3 regions of the Sinorhizobium sp. CB7 genome follow, and region 3 is predicted to be linked to each of the others. Evidence: predicted binding sites of a transcription regulator. Region 3 holds the regulator's gene; each other region holds the start of a gene.

Region 1 (4,549 bases), on a different contig from region 3:
AAAGAGCATCCCTGCAGTGACGAGCAGTGCAACTGACAGAAAGGTCAGGACAATCGCCCTCCGCAACAGCGTCGCCCATTGAATGGCCGCGCAGAGCCCCAGAATGAGAGAAAATCCGCACATTAGCGCGATATAGGGAGCGGAAAACGCATCGCATTGCGTCGAGACGATACCACCCGGACCGATGAAAGCCAGCGCCGAAAAGGCCGTGACAGCGACCATTGACACTGAAGCCGCAATAAGTAGCTCCCGAACGCCGCGCGCTCCCTGGATATAGCAAAGCACAAGCCCACCGTAGGCGACCACAACGAAGGGAAGGCATTCGAGACCAATGACAACGGAAAGCGCACTACCCGCTCCGATCATCATGCCTCCCCTGCGGTCCCAGCGAGCCAAACCGTCGATGACCATCAGCATCGTGATGATCTGAGCATTATGGTGGTCGATACGTCCGGGCGCAAACTCCAGCACGGCCATGGTCATAGCGAAGGTCATGATAGCAAGCGAAATCTGGTAAGACAGCTTCCGCAGCTCGAAGCCTACCATCAGCCTCTGTACGATCGACGCCGCGAGAAGGCTGAAAATCGCCAACATCAACGGCGGCCAAATATGAAAAGCGAGTCCTACGGCTCGCTGTGGGCTTACGAAAGGCATGAGCATTTTGGCGACCGCCACATATGGCAGGTCAACCAGCCGCGACCAGGGCGAGGTATAGACGTCTGGCATCGAGACAAACGGCAAGCGCAGATCGTACCAGTTGCCGTACGCAGACATCAAATAGCGGATCTGCAATTCCCGCATCTGGTCATCGACATCAGCCATAAACGGCCGCCCATCGGCGAGATCAATTAGAACCAATATCAATCCGACGCCGTAGATCATTAGAAAGCTGCGTATCGGAGAAACATCTGCAACAGCTGAAGTATCAGCCTCGGCCGGCAATATATTAGACATCGGCGATCACGCGATCTAAGTTTCCAAAGGCCCAAAACAGCGGCCGGCAAATCTCGGCGGCCAATAGCGCGCCATCCACATCCATCAGATAGGCTCTTCCATCAACCCAGTCCAAACCCACCAGCAGTAAAGCCGTCAGGATGACCAATGGCAGAAGACGCCACGGGAAGGCACTTTCGGCGACGGCCCCAAAATCACGCGCCGGCATTGAGACCGTATCGCACACTACAAAAGATCCCGATTGAACCGGCTGTTGAACTACAACCGATCCTAATCGGGATCTGCTAAGAATTTACTGATGCATCATCTGTCGATTTCAGGAGCCGACCGCGTCGACGACACCCTCGTTGCAGCCAGCCGTCGTACTTCCGGCGTTCTGGATCAACTTTCCAAGTTGTGGTGTTCCACCTTCCTTCGAAACGGCATCCTCTGAGAGGCCGATCGTCAGCTCCGAAATCATGCGCAGATTGCCCACGCGCCGGCAGCTCATTTTGACGCGGTCCCCGGCTCCAGCGCCAAAGCTCTTGTCGAAAGCCTGTTTGATTTCCTCGACCTTCAGCGATTTGCCGATATTGGCGGCGAAAAGATCGCGCACCGCCGAGGCATTCAGTTCACCCATAAGTCGCAACGAAAGATTGAAATATTCATCTGCCGCCAGTCCCATGCAAGTGCCGTGTTTTATCCATTCGTGGCGTTCAAGGCCCGATTGCGTGCCCGGCATCGCTTTCGCAAGGGCCGTCTGTGTATCCGCGGACAGCTTTACCTCGGGCAGTTTGTTCCAGTCGCCGTCCTTGTCGGCAGCACGCTGGTCGGCCGTAACGTTGCAATAATTCCGCCGCATCGGCCAGAGGCCGTGCAGCGAGAAATTCGTCGCATCGTGACGATCCTTCGTCTGGCTGCCGCATTCCGGCTTGCGCTGGTTCGTTGCGCAAAACGCCGGTTGCCAGCTTGCAGCAAGAATGAATCGGGTTTTACCAGTTTCGTTTTTCTCCTGTGCCTGGAGGCCCTGCGTGCTAAATACGATTGCGGCGATTACTACCGCGAAACTAAAGGTGCTCTTTCTCATGCCGCTCCCCAATAAGAACAATGCGAGAACAAATAAGCATCAATGAGAAAACATTGCAACCATGAATCGTAATTCCAGCAAATATTTCATCTGGCAGAATCGGACCTGTTCTTTACTGCATCGCCTCGCTTCGGCTGCACTGCCATGGGCAAGGGGCGAGCGTGTTTAGACAGACGCGATGGCTAGAAAGCAAGACCGGCGCAACGCTTGCCTACCATCACATGGAGGCGAGCACGCCGGCCCATGGAATTCTCCTTGTCTGCCACGGTCTTGCCGAACACGCACGGCGCTATGAACGCTTCGCAGCCGCGATGGCCGTGCGCGGCTATCATGTCTATGTCCATGACCATCGTGGTCATGGCGAGACTATCGCGCCGGATGCCCCCATCGGGCAGTTCGCGCGTCACAATGGCGTCGACCTAGTGATCAGGGACACGATTGCCGTGCGCAACCTTGCGGCATCTTTGCATCCGGGCCTGCCGATCATCATCTTCGGCCACTCCATGGGCGGGCTGATCAGCCTGAATACCGCAGTCACCGCGCCGGAGAGATTCGACGCAGCCGCAGTCTGGAACGCAAATTTCAATCCGGGAATTGCGGGACGCGCAGCGCAGGCAATTCTTCTCGCCGAGAGGATGTTAAAAGGATCCGACGTTCCGAGCGGTTTTCTGCCCAGGCTTACCTTTGGAGCCTGGGGACAATCCATCACTGATCGTCGTACGGAATTCGACTGGCTGTCGCGCGATACGGCGGAGGTCGACAAATACATTGGCGATCCGCTCTGCGGCTTTGATTGTTCCGTCTCGCTCTGGCTTGACGTTTTTGCGCTCACGTTCCGCGCCCCTCAAAGGACGCATCTCGCAAGTCTCCCGAGACACATGCCGTTCCACATCGTCGGTGGCGGACAGGATCCGGGAACCGACAACGGGAAAGCAGTCCTCTGGCTGTCAAATCATTTGAAAAAACTCGGCTTCTCCCATATCACCACGAAAATATATCAGGACATGCGGCACGAGACTTTAAACGAAATCAGCGCCGAGACCGCCATTTCGCAGTTTGCGGACTGGTGCGATCGAATAAGCTCAAGGTCCTGAGCGAAAGGGATCTTTTGAATGCGCGGCGCTGCCGGTAAGCTGAATCTCGCCTCCCCCTCCTCCGAGATCACCACTGGCTTGCTCCTGATGTTCCTGTCGGTGCTCGCTTCGCCGCTTATCGACATCTTCTCCAAACTTGCAACGGCGACGGTGCCGCCCGCCGAAGTCACGGCGGCTCGTTTCATTGTCCAGTCTCTGTTCATGCTGCCGATGCTCTTGCACCGTCGCATCTGGAGCGAGTTCTCCTGGCGCCAGAGCGGTTTTCATGCAATCCGTGGCGGCGTGCTGACACTTTCGATGATCTGCTTTGTGACCACATTGAAGGTCATGGAGGTGGCCGATGCCATCGCCATCTTCTTCGTCGAGCCGATCATCCTGACGATCCTCGGCAGCATCTTCCTCAAAGAGATAATCGGCTGGAGACGCTATACGGCCTGTGCGGTCGGCTTCTTCGGTGCGATGCTCATCATTCAGCCAAGTTTCCAAGAAGTGGGCTTCATAGCGCTCCTGCCGGTCGTCACCGCTTTCTGTATCGCCATCTACGCCCTGATGACGCGCGCGCTGGCGCACGGCGAAGATCCCTGGTCCATGCAGTTCCAGACAGGTGTTTGGGGCATCGTCATTTGTGGCCTGCTGTTGACTTTCGGAGAGGGCACAGGTTCCGAGACCTTCGGTCCGGTCGTTCCGGATACCGCCGCCCTTTTCCATCTCTTCGGCACCGGTCTAACGGCTGCGGTCGCCGGTATCCTTGGCGTCTATGCCTATCGTGCCGCGCCCGCTTCCACACTCGCGCCACTGCAATATTTCGAGATCGTTTCTGCCACCATCTTTGCATGGCTGGTCTTCGGGGATTTCCCCGATCTCCTGAAATGGATCGGCATCCTCATTATCATTGCATCCGGTCTCTACATTCTCTGGCGCGAGCGCCGCTTTGCATCGCGTCCCGTATCCGATACATCTGAACAGGCGCGGGCGCCCTGAAATCCGTCCGCGGGGAGATCATGACGGAAATAACGAAAAAGAAACCGCCGCTTGCCGGTATTCGGGTCATCGAACTCGCTCGGGTTCTGGCGGGTCCTTGGGCAGGCCAGATGCTCGCTGATCTTGGCGCCGACGTTATCAAGATCGAGAACCCGGAAGGCGGCGACGATACACGCCACTGGGGGCCTCCCTTTGTCGAGGGCAGCGATGGCGAAGCTCTTTCCGCCGCCTACTATCATTCCACCAATCGCGGCAAGCGATCGGTCGTAGCGGACCTCAAGACCGAGGAAGGCCAGGCGTTTGTTCGCCGGCTCGTCCAGACGGCCGACGTTCTCATCGAGAACTTCAAGGTCGGGGGATTGGTAAAATACGGGCTGGATTATGAAAGCCTGCGAAAGACCAACCCCAAGCTCGTCTATTGCTCCATCACCGGTTTCGGCCAAACCGGCCCCTA
Region 2 (4,549 bases), on a different contig from region 3:
ACTATCTTGGCTATTCCTGGGTCGACATGAACCGGAATCTCGACGAGGGGCTGGATATGATCCGCAAGGCGGTCGACCTGCGGCCGGACGACGGTTACATCGTGGATTCGCTCGGCTGGGCCTATTATCGGCTCAACCGTTTTGACGACGCGGTCAACGAGCTTGAAAAGGCGGCACAGCTCAAGGCTGGCGACGCGACGATCAATGATCACCTCGGAGATGCCTACTGGCGGGTTGGACGCAAACTGGAAGCGGCCTATCAATGGAATCGCGCCCTTGCCGCCAATCCAGAGGAAACGGAAATCCCGAAGCTCAAGGACAAGATCGCCAACGGCCTGCCCGCGGTCGACAATGACGCCAGGGCAGCGGACAAGAAGCAGCCGGATCCGGCGCCTGTTGTCCCTCCTCCTGCGGACAGGAAATCCTGACGAGCCATGCCACAATCCGGCATGCCGGGCGATTTCGCCGTTACCGAAAACGCCTTCGCAAAGATTAATCTGGCCCTGCATGTGACGGGCCGGAGGGCTGATGGTTATCATCTGCTGGATATGCTGGTCACCTTCGCCGAACACGGCGATCGTCTCGGCTTTTCAGCGTCTGGCGACGATGGATTGAGTCTGTCGGGACGTTTTGCCTCACGCCTGTCCGTCGGTGACGGAAACCTTGTGGTCAAAGCGCGTGATCTCTTGCGGGACGCGGTGGTCGCTGCGGGGCAGACGGCCGCGCCGGTCCATATCCATCTCGAAAAGAACCTGCCGATCGCATCCGGCATCGGCGGGGGATCGGCGGACGCGGCAGCCACCCTACGCGGATTGCTAAAGGTGTGGAAAGCGGAACTGCCTCACCAGACGCTGGCCTCGCTTGCCGTCCGGCTCGGCGCCGACGTTCCTATGTGCCTGGAAAGCCGGCCTCTGATCGCACGCGGCATCGGCGAGGAGATCCTGCCGGTTCCAGCGATGCCCTCCTTCGCCCTGGTGCTGGGCAATCCGCTGATCGAAATCTCGACGCCGGAGGTTTTCCGCAGGCTGGAGCGCAAGAACAATCCACCGCTTGCGATCCTGGAGCGTCCCAGGGACATCGCAGCCTGGATCTCGATCATCAAGACCCTCAGGAATGATCTGGAAGCGCCGGCGCGCATGCTTATCGAAGACATCGGCACGCTTTCCGATATGCTTATGGCCGAAGGCGCGCTGCTGGCGCGCATGTCGGGATCAGGTGCCACCTGTTTCGGGCTGTTTTACGACATGCAAGAAGCGGCCCGAGCCGCAGCCGCGCTTCACGGGGCGCGGCCAGACTGGTATTTCAAGGCAGTCAAAACCGTTACGGGAGTCGCATGATGGCAGGCTTGGACGAGCAACGGCCCTTCATTCCGGTCGGCATCGCCGTCCTCACGGTATCCGATACGCGCACAGCCGATAATGACAAATCCGGTGATACGCTTGTCTCACGGCTGACCGAAGCGGGGCACAGGCTGGTCGCGCGCGCCATTGTCCCCGATGACGCGGAAAGGATCCGCGATCAGGTGAGGACCTGGACACTCGATGCGGATATCGACGTCGTGATCACTACCGGCGGCACCGGCTTTACCGGACGCGACGTGACGCCCGAGGCTCTGGAGCCGCTTTTCGAAAAGCGCATGGACGGCTTTTCCGAAGTGTTCCATCGTATCTCCTACGACAAGATCGGTACCTCGACCATACAGTCACGTGCCACGGGCGGCGTCGCAAACGCGACCTTCATCTTCGTGCTGCCAGGTTCCCCCGGCGCCTGCAAGGATGCCTGGGACGGCATTCTGAAGGCACAGCTCGACTACCGCCACATGCCGTGCAATTTCGTGGAGATCATGCCGCGTCTCAATGAGCACCTGAAACGGGGCGGTACCTCGCGATAGAGCGGGTCAGCTTTATGGAGACGCAGAACCGCTCTGCACTCTTCCTGGAATCACTTTAAAACCTATCTCGCCGCCCGGGCGACCCAGGAAGGGATCAATTCGCTCGATAGCTGGCTGATCTTCTGCCCCTTGGCAAATTCGTGGAGCGGCATACCGGTTTTGGCGGTTGCGACGGCCAGCCTCTTCGGGACCAGGAGTCCGAGCTCCAGCGGCGGCAAGGATCGACCGATTCGCTTAAAAAACGGACGTCGGTAATTGCGTGATGCGGAAAAGCGCGCGGGCACCTTATTCAGCGCGACGTATTCGGCGATTTCGTCGATCCAACCCTTCTGCGGTCTTGCACCCGGCTCCACCAGCAGCAGCCATTCGCCGCGTGCAGCGCGCACGATATCCTTGATGTCCCATTGGGAATAAAAGCGGCAGCCGGCCGCATCCGCCACACGCGAGCTACCGTCGCGCGAGCCGTGATCCAGCACGACAACATCGCTTACCAGGCCTTCGACCGCCCCTGCGACCAGCGCCGATAATGTCTGCGCCAGTTCGGATTCTTGATCCTGGCATTCGAGAATAACTGTCAACATTGCCCATTTATAATGCGGCGCACAAACTATTGCCAGCAACCAGATTCCATATTTTGTTCTTGCAATGTTCTCATTTTCGAGATAGGAATTTAATCAAGGCTGAGGCGGCCGCAACAGCCTCCGCCCAGGAGTTTTACCGATGAACGAGCAGTCCCTTGCAGGGCAGGCCGCATTCGCGCCTGCCAACACGGCAGATATTGCCGATGCGATGATCAAGGCCTCGGGCCTCAGGATCGAAGTGGATCGGCGCCGCGGGCGCGGGGCCGGCCTCAATCCTAGCGGCCGTTTCGAACCCTTGCGACGCGAGGTTTTCGACGATGGCTGGCAGACGTTTGAGGAACTGCCCCCGTTCAAGACCGAGGTGCAGGTGGAAAAACCGCGGACTGCGATCACCCGCAACACGTCGCCGGACATTTCCTTCGATCGCTCGATCAATCCTTATCGCGGCTGTGAACACGGCTGCATCTATTGCTTCGCCCGTCCGACGCACGCTTACATGGGACTTTCGGCCGGCCTCGACTTTGAATCCAAACTCTTTGCCAAGCCGGATTCGGCAAAGTTGCTCGAACGTGAACTGGCAAAGCCCGGCTATAAGCCGCGGGTGATTGCCATCGGCACCAATACCGATCCTTATCAGCCGATCGAGAAGGAATGGCGGATCATGCGCCAGATCCTCGAAGTACTGAACAAGGCGAACCATCCAGTATCGATCGTGACGAAATCGGCCATGATCATTCGAGACCTCGATATCCTGGCGGAACTCGCGGGCAAGAACCTCGTGCGCGTCGGCATATCGGTGACGACGCTCGACCGCAAGCTTGCCCGCACGATGGAACCGCGCGCATCGACGCCTACACGTCGGATCGAGGCAATTCGCGTGCTCGCCGAGGCGGGAATACCGACGGCGATCATGGTGGCGCCTGTAATTCCTGCGCTCAACGATCACGAGATCGAACGGGTCCTCGATGCGGGGAAGGCAGCCGGGGCGAGCGAGGCGAGCTATGTCATCCTGCGCCTGCCGCTGGAGGTAAGCCCGCTGTTTCGCGACTGGCTTCTGCAAAACTATCCTGACCGCTATCGCCACGTGATGTCGCTGGTGCGCTCCATGCGCGGCGGCAAGGATTACGATGCCGAGTTCGGCAAACGCATGAAGGGAGCCGGGCCCTATGCTTGGCAGATCAGCCGCCGGTTCGAGCTTGCCGTGAAGCGGCTCGGCATGACGAGGCGCGGCATCCAGCTTCGCGACGATCTCTTCGTGCCGCCTGACGGCAGCGGTGTGCAATTGTCGCTGCTTTAGAGCAGGGATGCCGAAAAGTGTGTGCGATTTTCGGCCGACATCCCGCTCCAATTTTTGAGTTAAGGCGGATTCAGATTTCAGGTCGATTCGACCTGAAATCATCCGGCTCTAAGAATTCATATCCGGCGGACGGCCACCCTGTCCTCCCTCCGCCGAGAAGTCCCCGGCTGCCGCCCTAAAACCGGGGGCTTGCAGGAGATCGGGTTGGCGTGTCAGTTTCTGCCGCATGAAACGTCGCACGCCACCCGATTCTCCTCTGCTTTTCGAAGAGGCTCCACCCGTACCGGATTTCCGCCTCGAGCTTGCGGCAAGAAAGGCCGGGCATTGGCCTGTCGCAGGCGCTGACGAGGCCGGGCGGGGACCGCTCGCGGGCCCTGTCGTGGCCGCCGCCGTCATTCTCGACCCTGACCGCATCCCTGAGGGTCTCAACGATTCCAAGCTGCTTTCCGCGCAGCGCCGCGAAGAGTTGTTCATCGAAATTCTTGCGACCGCAACGGTTGCCATCGCCTCCTCCAGTTCCAGCCGTATCGACGGGACCGATATCCGCAAGGCGAGCCTCGATGCCATGCGGCGGGCGATCTGCAGTCTCGCTGTTCCGGCGAGTTACGTGCTGACCGATGGCCTCGACGTACCTCCGGGACTCACCTGTCCCGGCAAGGCGGTCGTGAAGGGCGATTCCCGTTCGGTTTCGATCGCCGCTGCTTCCATTGTCGCCAAGGTGACACGCGACCGGATGATGGTGCGCGCCGACAGCGTTTTTCCTTCCTATGGCTTCGCCAG
Region 3 (4,549 bases):
GAGTCTTGCCTTTTGCCAAATGCCCTTCGTGTTCACCGGCATTTTCTCGAGATCAAGATCCGGCAGGTCTTCGCACAGTATCCCCGGGTTCAATCCTTCCCTGTTGTCGGTGAAGCAGGTGAAGGTGAAGGGCGGTGTGATGTTGCGAGCAACCATACCGTAGAGTCGATTGATGAATGTTGCACCGTACTTGGTCCCCCAATTCATGCAAATGACTTGCTTGACGCCACCGCTCGCGGCAAGAATTCTCGTCATCATCCCGCTGAATTTTCCTGAACGACCAAAAGAATTTTTGCGCCAATGTCACGGCACGCGCAGACACCATTCAGCGCCGCTTGCAAAAATGTGCACGTGTACGATTGCATTTTAAACCTGCCAAGTATCGACCGGGTCGTGATCTTCGAATAACAAGCAACCCGACCGCGATCAATCCTGCAATCAGTTACACTTCACGTCTTCACTGAAGTGATGTTACTTTGCCTCATCAGCCGAAGAAGCGAGTTGCAGAAGAATAAAAGCCACTGTTGCCTCGTCTCAAATATCGCGTCGCTGAAAACGCGGTATGAAGGACCCAGCGCGATGGCGGGACGTGAAATCTGCGACGGCCTTCCACGATCAGTATGGCGACACACATTGACGACGGGGGCCGTAATAGGGCTGATAAGTGTTGTCCCATGCGCGATAGGATCGATATCGACTGTAGCACCAGTTCGCGTGCCCATTGCCGCCGTAATATCTCGGCTGCGACGCCAGAGCGCCGATGATCGCCCCTGTCGCCAACCCACCGATGATAGCGGCTGCAGCGTCTCCGTGATCGTACCTGCGATAGTGACGGCGCCGATAGTAGCCGTCGCGGTAGTAATCACCGCGATAATAGCCGTCCCGATAGCTGTAGCGACCGAAATAGCTGCGTGGGGAGTTATTTTCACGGTCCCACCGCCTGATATGGGGATTGTTGCTGCCGTAACGAGGAATGAACCTTCGATGATCGACTTGCTGAACATCCGAGGACGCCTCGACTCCAGGCATTGTCATTGCGGCGGGCAAAGGAAAAGCTTCGGCCGGGGCAACACCTGTAAAGGCAGTTGTGGCCGACAGGATGATGATGGCTAGCTTTTTCATGTCTTCCTCACCTTGTCGGAATGATGCGAGCATCGCATATCATCTTACCCTCAACGTGAACCGAAGGTGAACGTTCGAGCGCTCCCGAAAATGTTACCGGGACGTTCCGCCTTCAATTCAAGCGCCGGGTCCGAGCACGACAATGCGGTGAGCGACGTTCATGCCGGGTTCCCGCGACATGCCTGCCTTTGGCAGGACGCCACAGCCTATCTCTCGTGCCACTGTGTGCGGTTTCGGCGAGCCTCAGAAACCCATTGGAGGCGCATAGAAGCAGCGCACGGTATATTCGTTTGGGAAAAGGCAAAGATGATAGGCGCCGTCCGGAGACTCCATCGTTTGCGTCTGAGGAACGAAGAACACGTGCTTGTGTGTCGCCAGGCGGTGATCACCGGGCAGCAGGGTCACCTGAAATCCCTTCGGAACGGGACGAACCGTCTTCGATGAAATTTGCTGGCAATCACCGTTGTGGCCGTCTCCATTGCAACAATAGGGCTCATAGGTAAAGCCGGACGGAGCTTCATGCGCGCCGGCAGCAGTGGCAAAAATTATGGCAATCCCTGCAAGAATCATTCGCATGGCATCCTCGCTTTTCCGAAAAGCGGAGATCTGCGGCAGGCCGCTTTATCCGCCACAGCACTAAAGTAGAGGCCGATTGAAAACGGGCTAGAGCGATCTGCACCGAACTGCTACCGGCGGCACCACTTGGTCCTGAAACAACTAATATGCCCTATTGTCCGGCATTTTTCAGTCCAAATTCCAACATGGGGCCTGAAGCAAAAATATTTTGAGTATCTCGAAAACTTTCACGAAAATTTAGGTACTTGCGGAACACATATGGAACATATAGTGTCTGTTCTGGCTTTGTTTCACCGATCTGGGGTTCCAGCAAAAATGTTGACGCGCAAACAACAGGAACTGCTCCTTTTCATACACGAGCGGATGAAGGAATCTGGTGTTCCGCCATCCTTTGATGAGATGAAGGACGCGCTCGATCTGGCATCAAAATCGGGAATCCATAGGCTGATCACAGCGCTCGAAGAGCGTGGCTTCATTCGCCGCCTGCCCAACCGGGCTCGCGCGCTTGAGGTTATCAAGCTGCCCGAGGCCTATAGCCCGAGTATTCAGCCACGGCGCGGCTTCTCGCCGAGTGTCATCGAAGGAAGCCTTGGCAAGCCTCAGCCGATTGCGGCTGCACCGATAAAGCCCGTTACTGAGGATCCCGGCAAATCCGTCTCCATCCCGGTGATGGGCCGCATCGCCGCCGGCGTGCCGATCTCGGCCATCCAGAACAATACGCATGACATCGTCATTCCCGCCGACATGCTCGGCAGCGGCGAACATTACGCTCTCGAGGTCAAGGGCGATTCGATGATTGATGCCGGCATCTTCGACGGCGACACGGTCATCATTCGCAATGTTACGACGGCCAATCCCGGCGATATCGTCGTTGCACTGGTGGATGACGAGGAAGCAACGCTCAAACGGTTCCGGCGCAAGGGCGCATCGATTGCTCTCGAAGCAGCAAATCCCGCTTACGAGACGCGCATCTTCGGCCCCGATCGCGTCAAGGTTCAAGGAAAGCTCGTCGGGCTCATTCGTCGCTATCATTGATTGAAGCGGGCGTTTCCAATGTTGCCTGCTCCGTGAAGCGATCCGATCGCCAATCATAGGCGCGGTGCCGGTTCCAGGGCCTCTCCAACGTATCGAAGGCGGTTTTGATAACCGGCCCTTCCTGATCGAAGCGTATTTCCACTGCGCCAGTCTTGCGTAGTGTTTCTCCGGTGAAAAGTGCCGCACCCGACCTGCAACGGTCAAAGCGGAGCCTTATCGACGTGATGACGATCTGAGCGGTGTCGCATGCCGGGCCAAGATAGGCAGCATCGTCGATCGTCGTGACTACCTTTCCGTTCGGCAGCTTCGTCGTGCACCATGCCCTCTTTGCGCAGACGAAGCCCCTATCCGTTCCTGCCTCCGTTGCGGCACGCATGGCTTCCCTCGCCTGCTGGCGTTCTGCAGCATCCAATCTGCGGCGGGACTTGCTTGAAGCGGAGGGGTTGGCCTGCTCCCCATCAATGGTTTTCGGCCTTCGGTGCTGAGAAATCGCAAGCGCATGCTGCCACTGTTCGAAGATGAAACTCGGCGGGCGATCGCGATTGGTAGCGAGCTCGTCGTCATGAATCACAGCGACAAGCCCACCATCCTCGGAAATCAGCATGTCCGGCTGTGGCGCCGGCGGCACTAGGCATACGAGAATCAATGCGATCGCAAGCGTGAGCGTTCCCGTGTGCCGCAATTTCGTGCGAAGCAGAGTGAGCAGCAGAAAGCCCCCGACCATGACAGGAAAGAACCACGACGGCAGGCGCCCGACGTCGATATTGCCGCCCCAGTCCGCGATGGTCTTTGCAATGGCGATGACGAGATCGAGGCCGAAACCGACAACCTTCCATAGCGTTGGATCCAGACCGAAGGGCATCAGCAGCATGGCGAATAGCCCCGCCGGCATCACGATGAAGGTTATGACCGGCATGGCAGCCAGGTTGGCGGCAAGGCCATATGTCGCCAATCGGTGAAAATGCTCGATTGCAAAAACTGCCGTGGACAGACCTCCGATCAGAGATGTCAGCAAAATCCCACCGAAGAACCGCGCGGCCAGCAACAGGGCAAGCAAGGCAGGATTTGTGGTATGGAATGGCGTATGAGCGGGCCGGTCCTTCCAGACCGCGTAGCCTGCAATCAGTGCCAGCGTAGCAGCAAACGACATCTGGAAGCTCGGCCCCAGAACTTCGGATGGCGATAGCACCAGTATGACGATCGCCGACAGGGCGACATTGCGGAGGCTGAGCGAAGGGCGGTCAAAGAAGACCGCAATCAGCATGATGGCCATCATGATGAAGGCGCGTTCGGCGGAGACTCCGAAGCCGGAGATGAGGAAATAGGCAGTAACTGCAACAAGCGCACCGAAGGCCGCGATCTTCTTGGTCGGATAAGCTTGAGCCATCCCGGGAAGGAGGCTCAGTACGGAACGGAAACCGATAAAGAAGATGCCGGCCGAAAGCGCCATGTTCAGCCCGGAGATGGCGATGATATGCGCCAGTCCGGAAATACGCAGTGCCTCAGTCGTCTCCTCCGAAATGGCGCGCCGCTCATCGGTGACGAGCGCGGCGGCGAAAGCGCCGGTATCGCCCGGCAGAATCGAGCGAATGCGATCCCCTATTCCGGCTCTCAGTCCGTGGAGCCATTTTTCGACCGCAACCATCCGCGGCTCTTCGGTGTCGGCCCCTGAACGAGGTACGCGTTGCGGCGCTCCGTAAAAATAGCCGTTCGCACCAATGCTATCGAAATAGGCACTGAAAGCGAAATCATTCAGCAGCGGCAGGGCCGGCCCAGCGGGCGGTACGAGACGCGCACGCCCGGTCAGCGTATCGCC

The links. The regulator LexA, encoded in region 3, represses DNA repair genes until DNA is damaged. The targets are predictions, from matches to a motif close to TGTTCNNNNTGTGTTCNG.
Region 1: AAE029_RS04780 (ribonuclease) is a predicted target of LexA. The motif match lies at 2,034-2,051, and genes of this name have one in related genera.
Region 2: AAE029_RS18555 (PA0069 family radical SAM protein) is a predicted target of LexA. The motif match lies at 2,527-2,544, and genes of this name have one in related genera.

What each region holds. Positions count from the first base shown of each region.
Region 1 covers NZ_JAULLL010000002.1:128,817-133,365, reverse strand. The annotation lists gene AAE029_RS04790 (hypothetical protein) at 1-882, opposite strand, end outside; gene AAE029_RS04785 (hypothetical protein) at 947-1,162, opposite strand; gene AAE029_RS04780 (ribonuclease) at 1,271-2,020, opposite strand; gene AAE029_RS04775 (alpha/beta fold hydrolase) at 2,242-3,114, shown strand; gene AAE029_RS04770 (DMT family transporter) at 3,133-4,095, shown strand; gene AAE029_RS04765 (CaiB/BaiF CoA transferase family protein) at 4,116-4,549, shown strand, end outside.
Region 2 covers NZ_JAULLL010000009.1:211,222-215,770, reverse strand. The annotation lists gene AAE029_RS18575 (tetratricopeptide repeat protein) at 1-428, shown strand, start outside; gene AAE029_RS18570 (4-(cytidine 5'-diphospho)-2-C-methyl-D-erythritol kinase) at 435-1,337, shown strand; gene moaB (molybdenum cofactor biosynthesis protein B) at 1,337-1,891, shown strand; gene AAE029_RS18560 (glycosyl transferase) at 1,954-2,472, opposite strand; gene AAE029_RS18555 (PA0069 family radical SAM protein) at 2,612-3,769, shown strand; gene AAE029_RS18550 (ribonuclease HII) at 3,996-4,549, shown strand, end outside.
Region 3 covers NZ_JAULLL010000019.1:38,220-42,768, forward strand. The annotation lists gene AAE029_RS28430 (glycosyl transferase) at 1-258, opposite strand, end outside; gene AAE029_RS28435 (BA14K family protein) at 616-1,122, opposite strand; gene AAE029_RS28440 (hypothetical protein) at 1,366-1,698, opposite strand; gene lexA (transcriptional repressor LexA) at 2,014-2,733, shown strand; gene AAE029_RS28450 (ComEC/Rec2 family competence protein) at 2,714-4,549, opposite strand, start outside.